Regions from separate parts of the Massilia timonae genome, predicted to be linked through region 2. Evidence: predicted binding sites of a transcription regulator. Region 2 holds the regulator's gene; each other region holds the start of a gene.
What was found. Region 2 encodes LexA, which represses DNA repair genes until DNA is damaged. Its sites were predicted from a motif close to ACTGTATNNNNATACAGT; they were not measured.

Region 1: LO55_RS09050 (putative DNA modification/repair radical SAM protein) is a predicted target of LexA. The motif match lies at 1,536-1,553, and genes of this name have one in related genera.
Region 3: recA (recombinase RecA) is a predicted target of LexA. The motif match lies at 1,757-1,774, and genes of this name have one in related genera.
Region 4: LO55_RS10050 (DNA topoisomerase IV subunit B) is a predicted target of LexA. The motif match lies at 1,342-1,359, and genes of this name have one in related genera.

What each region holds. Positions count from the first base shown of each region.
Region 1 is NZ_JRYB01000001.1:2,094,685-2,098,096, forward strand. It holds gene LO55_RS09045 (tetratricopeptide repeat protein) at 1-1,461, shown strand, start outside; gene LO55_RS09050 (putative DNA modification/repair radical SAM protein) at 1,566-2,795, shown strand; gene LO55_RS09055 (UdgX family uracil-DNA binding protein) at 2,792-3,412, shown strand, end outside.
Region 2 is NZ_JRYB01000001.1:3,146,957-3,150,368, forward strand. It holds gene LO55_RS13505 (cystathionine gamma-synthase family protein) at 1-983, shown strand, start outside; gene LO55_RS13510 (tetratricopeptide repeat protein) at 1,104-1,820, shown strand; gene lexA (transcriptional repressor LexA) at 1,868-2,497, opposite strand; gene rpsF (30S ribosomal protein S6) at 2,782-3,174, shown strand; gene priB (primosomal replication protein N) at 3,223-3,412, shown strand, end outside.
Region 3 is NZ_JRYB01000001.1:2,151,195-2,154,606, reverse strand. It holds gene recX (recombination regulator RecX) at 84-545, opposite strand; gene recA (recombinase RecA) at 618-1,694, opposite strand; gene LO55_RS09305 (response regulator transcription factor) at 1,897-2,631, shown strand; gene LO55_RS09300 (sensor histidine kinase) at 2,628-3,412, shown strand, end outside.
Region 4 is NZ_JRYB01000001.1:2,328,607-2,332,018, forward strand. It holds gene LO55_RS10050 (DNA topoisomerase IV subunit B) at 1-1,275, opposite strand, end outside; gene LO55_RS10055 (response regulator) at 1,448-2,284, shown strand; gene LO55_RS10060 (gamma-glutamyl-gamma-aminobutyrate hydrolase family protein) at 2,351-3,349, shown strand.

The sequences.
Region 1 (3,412 bases), 1.1 Mb from region 2:
TTCATGTACGTGAGCGGCCAGGGCGTGCCGAAGAGCGACGAGTTGGCGGTGGCCTGGTACCGGATGGCGGCGGCGGCGGGCCTGGCGCAGGCCCAGTACAACCTCGGCGTGATGTTCCAGAAGGGCCAGGGCGTCGAGCAGGACTTCGGCCAGGCGGCCCACTGGTACGGGCGCGCGGCCGACCAGGGTTATGCGCCGGCCCAGTACAACCTGGGCTGGCTGTACGCGAAAGGCCATGGCGTGGCCAGCGACGTGGGCAGGGCGCTGCACTGGTTCAGCCAGGCGGCGGACCAGGGCGAGCCGGGCGCGCAGCACAACCTGGGCATGATGTTCGAGACCGGCAAGGGGGTGGCCCAGGACCAGGAAGCGGCGCTGCGCTGGTACCGGCGCGCCGCCGAGCAGGGCTATGTGCGCTCGCAGTACAACCTGGGGCTGCGCTACGACGCCGGCCAGGGCGTGGCGCGCGACGCGCGCGAGGCGCTGGCCTGGATGCGCAAGGCGGCGGAGCAGGGCCATGCGCCGGCCCAGTTCAACCTCGGCCTGCGCTACGACAAGGGCCAGGACGTCGAGCAGGACAGCCGGCAGGCGATCCTGTGGTACGGCCGCGCCGGCGAGCAGGGACATGCCAGCTCGCAGTTCAATCTCGCCCTGATTTATGACACCGGCCACGGCGTCGCGCGCGACGAGGCGCTGGCCCTGGCGTGGTACCGGCGCGCCGCGGAACAAGGCCATGCCGGCGCCCAGAACAGCCTCGGCATGCGCCATGAACATGGACAGGGTGTGGCGGTCGACGCGGCGCAGGCGGTCGCCTGGTACCGGCGTGCGGCCGAGCAGGGGCTGCCGGCGGCCCAGTACCACCTGGGACAGTTGCTCGACGCCGGCAACGGGGTCGAGCAGGATCCGGCCCAGGCGACCGACTGGTATCGCAAGGCGGCCGAGCAGGGCCACCTGCGGGCCCAGTTCGACCTGGGCCTGCGCTATGAGAGCGGCAACGGCGTCGAACGGGACAGCGCGCAGGCGCTGGCCTGGTACCGGCGCGCGGCCGGCCAGGATTACGCGCCGGCCCAGTACATGGTCGGCGCGCTGCTCGACCGGCTGGAAACCGGCGACCCGGCCGAGGCGACCGACTGGTTCCACAAGGCGGCCGACCAGAAGCACGCGCTGGCGCAGTTCGAGCTGGGGCTGCGCTACGACTGCGGCAAGGGCGTGGATCGCGACTACGAGGCGGCCCATTTCTGGTACCTGTGCGCCGCGCGCCAGGGCCATGCGCGGGCCCAGTTCAATCTCGGCGTGATGTATGCCACCGGGCAGGGCGCCCAGCGCGACCTGGTCGAGGCCTATGCCTGGCTGCACCGGGCCGGCGGCGCCGGCGTGGCGCCGGCCAGCACCTACCTGGCGAAGCTCGCGGGCCGGATGGAAGCGCAACAGTTGTCCCAGGCCGAGCGCCTGATTGCTGGTTGACGTCCCGCATTTGAACCGTCGGCGGGCGCAGATGCCTGCGCCAGCGCACCGTGCGCGACTGCACGCGGCGTTATACTGTATGTCCATACAGTCACGCGCGCGCGATGGAACTCAACGACAAGCTCGAAATCCTGGCCGACGCGGCCAAGTACGACGCATCCTGCGCCAGCAGCGGTGCGCCCAAGCGCGGCTCCGAGGGCAAGGACGGCCTGGGCGCCACCACCGGCATGGGCATCTGCCACAGCTATACGCCTGACGGACGCTGCGTCTCGCTGCTCAAGATCCTGCTCACCAATTTCTGCATCTACGACTGCCAGTACTGCATCAACCGGCGCACCTCGAACGTGCCGCGGGCGCGCTTCGCGGTCGACGAGGTGGTCAAGCTGACCCAGGATTTTTACCTGCGCAACTACATCGACGGCCTGTTCCTCAGTTCGGGCATCATCCAGTCGGCCGACTACACGATGGAGCAGCTGGTGGCGGTCGCGCGCCAGTTGCGCGAGGTGCACCAGTTCCGCGGCTACATCCACCTCAAGACCATTCCCGACGCCGATCCATTGCTGATACAGGAAGCCGGCCGCTGGGCCGACCGCCTGTCGGTGAACATCGAGCTGCCGACCCACGACAGCGTGACCCGCCTCGCGCCCGAAAAAAGCGTCCACACGATCAAGCTGGCGATGGGCTCGATCCGGCGCAAGCTGGACGAAAAAGCCGAAGAACCGAAGGCGCCTGCCTTCGCGCCGGCCGGCCAGAGCACGCAGATGATCGTCGGCGCCGACGCCAGCGACGACCACACCATCCTGAACACGGCCGAGACGCTATACGGCAGCTACAAGCTCAAGCGCGTGTATTACTCGGCCTTCAGCCCGATCCCGCACAGCCCCGGCAGCGTGCCGCTGGCGCCGCCGCCGCTGCTGCGCGAGCACCGCCTGTACCAGGCCGACTTTTTATTGCGCGGCTACGGCTTCACGGCCGGAGAACTGATGCCGCAAACGGGCAACCTGGCGCTGGACGTCGACCCCAAGCTGGCCTGGGCCCTGGCCAATCGCGAGCACTTCCCGATGGACCTGAACCGGGTGGACGCGTCGCTGATCCCGCGCATTCCCGGCATTGGCCTGCGCAACGCCAAGCGCATCGTCGAGCTGCGCCGCCTGCGCCGCATCCGCTGGGAAGATTTATCTCGCCTGCGCTGCAGCCTCAAGAAGCTGGCGCCCTTCGTCGTCACCGCCGACTACAAGCCGGCGCAAGGCGCGACCAGCTCCGAGCTGCTGCGCAAGCACATGGCCGATGCGCCGCAGCAGATGAACCTGTGGCCCGAATTGCAGGCGGCATGAACCTGGACGCCAGCGCGAATGCCAGCGCCGCCGCCCTCGCCGCGACCGCGGTGGCGAGCGTGCACGCGGGGCGGCCGCTGCTGGTGGACGGCTTCACCGCATGGCGCGCGGTGGCGCGCGAACTGCTGCGCACCGGCGTGCCGCCCGAGGCGGTGACCTGGGGCGCGCCGGGCGCCGACCTGTTCTCGGGTGCGCCGGCTTGCCAGGCAGCTGCGCATAATGAAGGCGACCTCCTGTCTCCGGCCAAACCGCAAGCGGCCGAACAGGAGCCTTCCAATGCAACGGCGCCAAGGCCGCATGTCCCTCGCTCCCTGATGGAGATGCTGCAGACCGCCGCCTGCTACCGCGATCACGACCGCTGGGCCTTCCTGTATCGGGTGATCTGGCGCTGGCAACAGGGCGAGCACGACGTGCAATCGCCCGCCGATCCGGACGGGCAGCGGCTGCACGCGATGGTCAAGGCGGTGCGGCGCGAGGTACACGATATGCACGCCTACATCCGATTCCGCGAACGGCCGATCGAGGCCGGCGCGCCCCATTTCGTGGCCTGGTTCGAACCGAGCCACGACGTCTTGCCGCAGGTGGCCGAGCATTTTGTGGCGCGCATGGGCAAGGTG
Region 2 (3,412 bases):
CCGGCATGGCGGCGATCGGCGCGCTGTTCCAGGCGCTCCTGAAAGCCGGCGACCACATCGTCTCGTCGAGCTTCCTGTTCGGGAACACCAACAGCCTGTGGCAGACGGTGGCGGGGCAGGGCGTCGACGTCGCTTTCGTCGACGCCACCGACGTGGCCCGGGTGGAAGCGGCGCTGCAACCGAACACCCGTATGGTGTTCGTCGAGACCATCGCCAATCCGCGCACGCAGGTGGCGGACCTGGCCCGCATCGGCGAACTGTGCCGCGCGCGCGGCATCCTGTACGTGGTCGATAACACGATGACCACGCCCTGGCTGTTCCGTCCCAGGGACGTGCATGCCGGGCTGGTGGTCAATTCGCTGACCAAGTCGATCGGCGGCCACGGCATCGCGCTGGGCGGCGCGCTGACCGACACCGGCCTGTTCGACTGGGCCGCGTATCCGAACATCGCCCAGAACTTCCGCAAGCAGGCACAAAGCGCGCAAGGCATGGCCCAGCTGCGGGCCAAGGCGCTGCGCGACTTCGGCGCCGCGCTGGGGCCGGAAGCGGCGCACCACATCGCGGTCGGCGCCGAGACGCTGGCCCTGCGCATGGAGCGCACCTGCGCCAATGCGCTGGCGCTGGCGACGATGCTCGAAGCCGATGACCGGGTCGCCGCCGTGCATTATCCGGGCCTGGCCTCGCACCCGCAGCACGCGATCGTCGAGACCCTGTTTCGCTCCGGCGGCTCGCTCTTGAGCTTCGAGCTCAAGGACGAGATCGACCCGTTCGACTACCTGAATCGCCTCAAGTTGGCGATCCCGGCCTCGAACCTGGGCGACAACCGCACCCTGGTGATTCCGGTGGCGCACACGATCTTCTTCGAGATGGGCCCCGAGCGGCGCGCCAGCATGGGCATCGCGGAAGGCTTGATCCGGGTGTCGGTGGGCATCGAGGACACCGCCGACCTGGTCGGCGACTTCCGCCAGGCGCTGGATGCGTAAAGCCAGGTAAAACTGTCCTGATCGGGCCGGCAAATGCCGGCCTCGTCATTTTTGCGGTTGAGCCCAGCCGTAAAACACGGCTATCATGGACTTTTACCAGCCCAGCCTTACGGTATGCCCATGAAACGAATCCTGTCCTGCCTGTTCCTCGCGGTGTCCTTCGCAAGCGGTGGCGCCGCCTTCGCCGGCGAACTCGAGGATGCCAACGCCCTGTTCGAGAAGAAGGACTATGCGGGCGCGCTCACGCTGTACACCAAGCTGGCCAATGCCGGCAATCCACAGGCCCAGCAGCAGCTGGGCCAGATGTACTGGTATGGCGAAGCCGGCGCGGTCGACGAGGCCAAGGCGAAGGAGTGGTTCGAAAAGTCGGCCGCCAAGGGCAACAAGATCGCCGCCGACTCGCTCGTGATCATGCAGCAGCGCGTCCTTCGCCGCGCCGAGATCGACTACTGGATCAAGGGCTACGATGGCGCCGACCTGCAGTCGGGCGAGTACCGCTGCCCGTCGCCGCGCATCCCGGCGGTATCGAAGATCAATGAAGAGATCGAGCGCGTGAACAACGCCGTGACCGGCTGGCAGGATTGCTACAACAAGATGGTGACCAACCTGAACGCGCAGTCGCCGCTGACCAAGCGCATCCCGCCCGACATCGCCAAGCTGATGAACAAGCAGGAAACCGAGGCCTCGACCGCCTATCTGGAGGCGGTGCGCCAGAACATCGCCGAGGGAGCGAAGGTCAATTCGAAGATGGTATTGGCCGATTTCGCCGCATGGCGCAGCGCGACCGAGGCCTTCGTGGACCAGCACAATGCGGTGGTCAACAAGGCCAAGCAATAATAGTGAATGCCGGCCCGCAGGCCGGCGTACTCAAGAGGTGAAGCCGATCAGTTCCAGCTGCGCATCAACCCAACCGCCAGTCCCTCGAGCGCAAACTCTTCGTCGGGCGTGACTTCGATGACCTTGAAGTCGGGGTTCTCGGGTAGCAGTTCGACCAGGTCGCCGGTCTTGCGGTAGCGCTTGACGGTGACTTCCTCGCCCAGGCGGGCGACGACGATCTGGCCGTTCTTGGCGCTATCGATTTTCTTGACCGCCAAAAAGTCGCCATCCATGATGCCGGCGTCGCGCATCGACCAGCCTTTTACCTTGAGCAAAAAGTCGGGCCGCGCCGCGAACATCGCGGTGTCGACGTTATAGGTCGCTTCGACGTGTTCTTGCGCCAGGATCGGATTGCCGGCGGCGACGCGACCGACCAGCGGCAGCGACATCAGGGAAGGCGGTGGCATCGGGATCTGCTCGACGCTGGCGCCCACCAGGCGGATGCCGCGCGAGGTGCCCGGCGAAATCTCGATCGCGCCCTTGCGCGCCAGGGCTTGCAGGTGTTCTTCGGCCGCATTGGCCGAGCGGAAGCCCAGTTCGGCCGCGATTTCGGCCCGGGTCGGAGGGAAACCCGTGTTCTCGATCGCTTCCTTGATCAGGTTAAGGATCTGTTCTTGCCTTGCAGTGAGCTTGAGCATAAATAATCTTGCAGCAACGGGTTGTAGAGGTAGACTGTATTTTTGTACAGTATTCTGCTATACGCAAGGGATATACACGAAAAAGCGCAAAAAAAGCGCGCACGAGACAAAAAACAGGGCGTCCATGGGTCTAATTGTCGAGTGAGCGCGGCGCCGCGATGGGGCGCTTGACAGCCAGGTTCCCTTTTTGCCCATTTCACGCTATACTAGCTGGCTGTTCCCTTCCCACACTCGTCTTGACGCCGAGGTGGGCATTTATGTAAAACGTCCTCAAGGAGTAATGCATGCGTCATTATGAAATCGTTTTTATCGTCCATCCGGACCAGAGCGAGCAAGTCCCGGCGATGATCGAGCGTTACAAGACCACGGTGACCAGCCGCGGCGGTAACATCCATCGCGTGGAAGACTGGGGCCGCCGCCAGATGGCTTACCAGATCCAGAAGCTGCCAAAGGCTCACTACATCTGCCTGAACATCGAGTGCGACAACGAGACCCTGGTCGAGCTGGAAACCGCATTCAAGTTCAATGATGCCGTTCTGCGTCATCTGACCGTCAAGATGAAGAAAGCAGAAACCGCACCGTCGCCGATGATGAAATCGGTGCAGCGCGAAGACGCAGCCAAGAGCCACCGTGCAGAAGCAGCCGCTCCTGCAGCTGCCCCGGCCGCCGCTGCCTAAGATTTTTTCCAGGAATTCGTAGTCAGAAGTAGTAGAACCGGGCAGACGTTGGACAATAATCAGCTTCAGCTCGTCGCGACCATCGCCGAGCGTGATGTCCTGCGCTACACCCCGGCCGGCGTGCCGATCGTTTCAGCCGTCCTGATGCACAGTTCGCATCAGCGCGAGGCGGGGATCGATCGCCTGGTCGAGTTCGAAGTTCCCGCGTTCGCCGCGGGCGAGATTTCGGGCAGGTTCG
Region 3 (3,412 bases), 1.0 Mb from region 2:
CTGTAGTGACGTACATCTTAGTCAAAGGCACGCTGTAACGACGCATATTGTAGTTGAACGCGTGGACGGAAAATCCGTCCACCCTACGACAACTCGTCGTCCGCAGGGCTACCTTGCATTGCCACCCGCGCCGCGCGCTGGGAAAAGCCGCGTTGCAGCAGGAAGCGCATTTGCTTGGCCCGCATCGCCGCGTCGGTGGCGACGGTGCCGAACTTGCGCTGCCAGACTTCGATGGCACGCGCGGTCTCGCTGTCGGACAGCCCGGCCTTGATCTCGACCAGCGCATCGCCGGTAACGCCATGGCTTTGCAACTCCGCCACTACGCGGCTGTTGCCGTAGCGGCTAGCCTTACGGTTGATCAGGGACTCGGCAAAACGTTCTTGCGACAGCCAGTTATTCTTTTCAAGGAAATCCAGGAGGGCGTCGACGTCTTCGTCTTCCTGGGCATACTTGGCCAGCTTGCGCCGCAACTCGAACCGGCTGTGCTCGCGCTGCGACAGATAGCGCAGCGCGCGCGCCTTGAGGCTCAGTACGGGTGCTGGCATGGCAACACCATCGTCGACAACATGGCGCGAACAGCCACGGCGCTACCCTGCCGCGCCGCCCTCGCCAGACGATTACTCACCAACAGCCTGCAGCTTTGGCTTGTCGTCGCCACCGGCTGCCACCGGCGGCAGTTCGCGCACGCCCAGGGCGGCGCGGACCTTGTTTTCGATCTCACGCGCCAGGGCCGGGCGATCCTTCAGGAACTGACGGGCATTGTCCTTGCCCTGGCCGATGCGCTCGCCGTTATAGCTGTACCACGAGCCCGACTTCTCGACGATCTTGTTGTCGGCGCCCAAGTCCAGGATTTCGCCTTCGCGCGAGGTGCCTTCTCCGTACAGGATGTCGAAGTGGGCTTCCTTGAACGGTGGCGCGATCTTGTTCTTGACGACCTTGACCTTGGTTTCGTTACCGATCACTTCGTCGCCCGACTTGATCGAACCGGTACGACGGATGTCCATGCGCACGGAGGCGTAGAACTTCAGTGCGTTACCGCCGGTGGTGGTCTCGGGGCTGCCGAACATGACGCCGATCTTCATACGGATCTGGTTAATGAAGATCACCAGCGTGTTGGTGCGGTTGATCGAACCGGTCAGCTTGCGCAGCGCTTGCGACATCAGGCGCGCCTGCAGGCCCGGCAGCGAATCGCCCATGTCGCCTTCGATCTCGGCGCGCGGGGTCAGTGCCGCCACCGAGTCGATGACCACCAGGTCGACGCTGCCCGAACGCACCAGTGCGTCGGTGATTTCGAGCGCCTGTTCGCCGGTATCCGGCTGCGAGATCAGCAGGTCGCCCAGGTTGATGCCCAATTTTTGGGCATAGGTCACGTCGAGCGCGTGCTCGGCGTCGATGAAGGCGCAGGTGCCGCCCAGTTTCTGCATCTGGGCGATGGTCTGCAAGGTCAGGGTGGTTTTACCCGACGATTCAGGGCCGTAGATCTCGACGATACGGCCGCGCGGCAGGCCGCCGACGCCCAGTGCGATGTCGAGGCCCAGCGAGCCGGTGGAAACAGTCTGCACTTCCTCGACCGGTGCGCTGGTGTCCATGCGCATGACCGAGCCCTTGCCGAACTGCTTTTCGATTTGCGCCAGGGCGGCTGCCAGCGCCTTGCCTTTTTCAGAGGCGTTCAATGCGGATTTTTTGTCGTCCATGGTGTACTTTCAATCGTGGAGTAGGCAAGGTGTGGGCGCGCACGCGCACTTCAAGAGCCACTACTGTATAAAAATCCAGTGGTTTTTGCAAGCACTAATACGTGGCCATCTTGTCAAGAAATGGGGCCAGGCTCGCATTGTTGCGACAAATCAAACACAATACGGGTCTGAGTTTGTCTAACGCGATAACCGAGGTGCCATTATGCGAATTCTGCTCGCTGAAGATGATAGCGTACTTGCCGACGGCCTGACGCGATCCTTGCGCCAGTCCGGCTATGCCATCGATTACGTCAAGAACGGCCAGGATGCCGACACCGCCCTTTCCACCCAGGAGTTCGACCTGCTCATCCTCGACCTCGGCCTGCCGAAGATGTCGGGGCTCGAGGTGCTGCGCCGCCTGCGCGCCCGCGCCTCGCTGCTGCCGGTCCTGATCCTCACCGCCGCCGATTCCGTCGAGCAGCGCGTGGAGGGCCTCGACCTGGGCGCCGACGACTACATGGCCAAGCCGTTCGCCCTGTCCGAACTCGAGGCGCGGGTGCGCGCCCTCACCCGCCGCGGCGCCGGCGGCGGCCCGACCGTGGTGCGCCACGGCCCGCTGGTCTACGACCAGGTCGGCCGCAGCGCCTACATCAACGACCAGATGCTCGACCTCTCGGCGCGCGAGCTCGGCCTGCTCGAAGTGCTGCTGGCGCGCACCGGTCGTCTGGTATCCAAAGAACAATTGGTTGACCACTTGTGCGAATGGGGCGAAGAAGTCTCGAACAACGCGATCGAGGTCTACGTGCACCGCCTGCGCAAGAAGATCGAAGTCGGCGGCGTGCGCATCGCCACCGTGCGCGGCCTGGGCTACTGCCTCGAGAAATTCTCCGAGGCCGCCGCCAGCGCCTCCGCCGAGCGCAGCGCAGCAACCGCAACGGCAACCGTCGCCGACAGGTGAACGAACGCGACGCCGGCTTGACGCCCTGGCCTGAGCACGGGTCGGCTTCTGCCCCGGCTGCGCCGGCCGAGCCGACCTACGTCCCGCCGAATCCCGAGCCGGACGAAAACATCCGCCATTCGCTGTTCGGCGAAATCCTCGACTGGATGCTGGCCCCGCTGCTGCTGCTGTGGCCGATGAGCATCGCCATCACCTATCTCGTCGCCAAGTCGATCGCCAACCAGCCTTTCGACGACGCGCTCGAAGACCGGGTCACGGTGCTGGGCCAGCAGATCCGCAGCGTGGCCGGCAAGGCCGCCGGCCAGCTGCATCCGTCCGGCCGCGACATCCTGCGCGCCGACGACGTCGACAGCGTCTATTACCTGCTGGCCGGGCCCGACGGCGAGCTGCTGGACGGCGACCGCGACCTGCCGCGTCCGCGGATGAACGCCGACGACGAGCATGCGCGCAGCGGCGCGGTCGAGTTCCGCAACGACAGCATCCACGGCACGCCGATCCGGGTCGCCTACACCTACATCAACCTCGACCCATTGCACGAGCGTTCCCCGCAGCCGCCGCTCGAACCGCCGCTGGCCCTGGTGCAGGTGGCCGAGACGCTCGACAAGCGCGCGCACCTGGCGGGCGAGATCATCAAAGGCGTGATCCTGCCCCAGTTCATCATCCTGCCGGTGATCCTGGCGCTGGTCTGGTTCGCGCTGTCGCGCGGCCTGACCCCGCTGGCCGAGCTGCAGCAGCGCATCCGGGCGCGGCCCCAGGACGACCTGTCGCCGATCGATCCACG
Region 4 (3,412 bases), 820 kb from region 2:
ATCGGTCAGCTTGCCCGGCAACACCGCCACGCCGGACGATTTCTTCTTCTCGACCTTTTGCAGCGAACGCAGGCGCGACTGGGCCTGCTTGATGACGAGTTCGGCCAGCTTCTTGCCGTATTCGACGTGCTGGTTCAGCCACAGCTCGAGCGGCGGCTTCGTAAACGTCGACACCAGCTTGAGCGCGTCGCGCGAATTCAGGCGTTCCTTGGTCTGGCCCTGGAATTGCGGGTCCAGCACCTTGGCCGACAGCACGAACGAGACGCGCGCGAACACGTCTTCGGGCAGCAGCTTGACGCCCTTCGGCAGCAGGCCGTGCAGCTCGACGAAGTTCTTCACCGCGCCGAACAGGCCGTCGCGCAGGCCGGCTTCGTGGGTGCCGCCGCTCACGGTCGGAATCAGGTTGACATAGGACTCGCGCACCACGCCGCCTTCTTCGGTCCAGGCCACGACCCAGTCGGCGCCTTCGCCTTCGGCGAAGCTGTCGTCGCCTGCGGCGGCAAACTGCGCGCCTTCGAACAGCGGGATCAAGGTCTCGCCGTTGGAACTTTGCGCCAGCGCCTCGTTCAGGTAGCCGCGCAGGCCTTCGTCGTAGCGCCAGGTCTGGACGTCGCCGGACTTGCCGTTGGTGAGCGTGACCGTCACGCCCGGCAGCAGCACCGCCTTCGAGCGCAGCAGGCGCTGCAGGTCGCCCAGCGGGATGTTCGGGGAATCGAAATACTTGCCGTCCGGCCAGGCGGTGACGCGGGTGCCGTTCTTCTTGCCGCCACGTTCGGCAGGGCTGGACGTGAGCGGCTCGATTACCTCGCCGTCGGCGAACACCAGCTTGTGCTGGCCGTTGCCCTGGTCGTCCTTGCGCCACACCTCGATCTCGAGGCGCTTCGACAGCGCATTGGTGACCGAGACGCCGACCCCGTGCAGGCCGCCCGAGAAGGCGTAGGCGCCGCCCGAGCCCTTGTCGAACTTGCCGCCGGCGTGCAGGCGGGTGAACACGATCTCGACCGTGGACACGCCTTCTTCCGGGTGGATGCCGACCGGGATGCCGCGGCCGTCGTCCTCGACCGTGATCGAACCGTCCGGGTTCAGGGTCACGCCGATGTTCTTGCAGTGACCGCCCAGCGCTTCGTCGGAGGCGTTGTCGATCACTTCCTGGATGATGTGGAGCGGGTTCTCCGTCCGGGTGTACATGCCCGGGCGCTGTTTGACAGGTTCGAGTCCCTTGAGGACGCGGATGGATGATTCGCTATAGTCTGGAGCGGGTTTCTTGGAGGCCATCTTGAAGATTGTTTGTCGAATGCTCCGGCATTCTAACTTGTCGGGAGGAAAAGGTTAGGCTTTTTTACTGTTTAAATATACAGTAGTTTGCGCTGTGACGTGCTTTTCGCTTTGCACGTTTGTGCTAGATTAAGCCGGATAACCACGGCAATGCCAGGGAGGGGCGTTACCGATGCACTTGTCCAGCTATCCGTTTTCCGTACGCCTGATCGGGTTTACCCCGGGCGAAAGCGCGCGGCTCGAAGTCCTGCTGGCGCGGGCGCCGGGCGTGGGGCCGTCGTATTCTTGCCTGCACGACGACAGTTTGCAAGAGCCGGACCTGTATATCGCCAACGGCGACAGCCCGACCGCGCTGACCCGGCTCGGCTGTCTGCCGCCGGGATCGCTGCAGCCCGCGCTCGTCATCGGTAACCCCGGCAACCCCGAGGCCGGCCCTTGGCGCACCCTGGCGCGGCCGGTCGATCCCCTGCAACTGCATGAAGCCCTGGCCGAACTGCTCGATACCCGGGTCCAGGCGCTGGTGCAGCAGAGCACCCGCACGGTCCGGCGCGTGCTGGCCGAGCGCCGCCGCCGCCCGCGCCTGGCGCCGGATTGCGAAACGCCGGCATTCTACACGCGCCTGCGCCGTGGTCCCGTAGATGGGGCCGTTCTGATCGTCGACAAGGAGTGCAAGCTGCGTAACCAGGTGGCGCGCGTGCTCGGCCCGCGCCGGGTGCCGGTGGAATGGACCGACAGCCTGTGCGCGGCGGTGCGCCTGTGCGACGAAACGCCGGTAGCGCTGGTGCTGATCAACACGGCGGCGGCCGGCATCGAACCGTATGAGGTGTGCAGCTCGATCAAGTCGCAGGATGGCGCGCAGCGCACGCCGGTGGTGTTCCTGGTCGAGCAATCGTTTCACTACGACAGCGTGCGTGCGCGCCGCGCCGGGGCGCGCGGCCTGCTCACGACGCCGGTCGCCGGCCGCCACTGGATGCTGACCTTCCAGAAGCTGCTCGACCTGCCGGTGTAGGCGGAACGCGACGTTTTGTAACAACTTTATATTGTGCGCAGCGGTGGCGAAGTTATATTAATAGCCATGGCTGAAGATGATCAAATCAAGCGCAACGATGATCCCGCGGCGGACGTGGACGAGCGCCGCGAGACCCGCGTGCGCGTGCCCGAACGCCGCGCCAGCGGCGGCCAGTCGCGCGGGCCCGCCCGCTACCTGCGCGATGGCGATAATGCCGTCGCCCTGGCCGGCCGGGTCATCACCTCGCGTTTTCGCTCGCTGCGCGAACGCTTCAACCGCGATTTCATGCAGCGCACGCTGCACATCGGCGTCTCGGCCCGCATCTTTCACCCGGCCGCCGGCGCCAAGGGGCTGCTCAGCAAGAACCTGCAGTATCTCGAGGAATCGATTGCCCAGTGGGTGATGTCGCGCGACGTGCTGGTGTTCATGATCCCCACCGTGAATACCAACGGCCTGCTGCACCCCAGTAATATCACCTTGCGCCACTATGCGCGCCACCTCGACGGCCTCGTGCTGCAGGGCGGGGCCGACGTGGCGCCGCAAACCTATTCCGAAACCCCCACCCGTCCCGAATGGAGCGGCGACCGCGCGCGCGACGTCTATGAACTCGAACTGCTGCACGAATTCGTCGACGCCGGCAAACCGGTGCTGGGCGTGTGCCGCGGCTGCCAGCTGATCAATGTCGCCTTCGGCGGCACCTTGCACCAGGACGTCGCCACCGACATGCCCGAAGCCCTGGCTCACGTGCACGACATCTATGACGCGCACCGCCACGCCATCGTCTTCCCCAAGGGCTCGTCGCTGGGCCGCATGTTCCCCAAGGTCGAGCGGGCGGTAGTGAACTCGATCCACCACCAGGCGGTCAAGGATCTCGGGCGCGACATCCGCATCGAGGCCATGTCCGAGCCGGACGGCGTCATCGAGGCGATCCGCTACCAGCGCGCCAACTTCGTCATGGGCCTGCAGTGGCACCCCGAATTCCACCGCGCCGGCGGCGTCGACCTGCTCGATTGCACGCCGGTGCTCGACGAATTCCTGCGCGCGGCGCGCGAAACCCGGCTGTAATTTCCGCTCTCAATTGCTGTCAGGAATCACTCGTCGCCAGACCTCATCCGGACTGCGATTCGA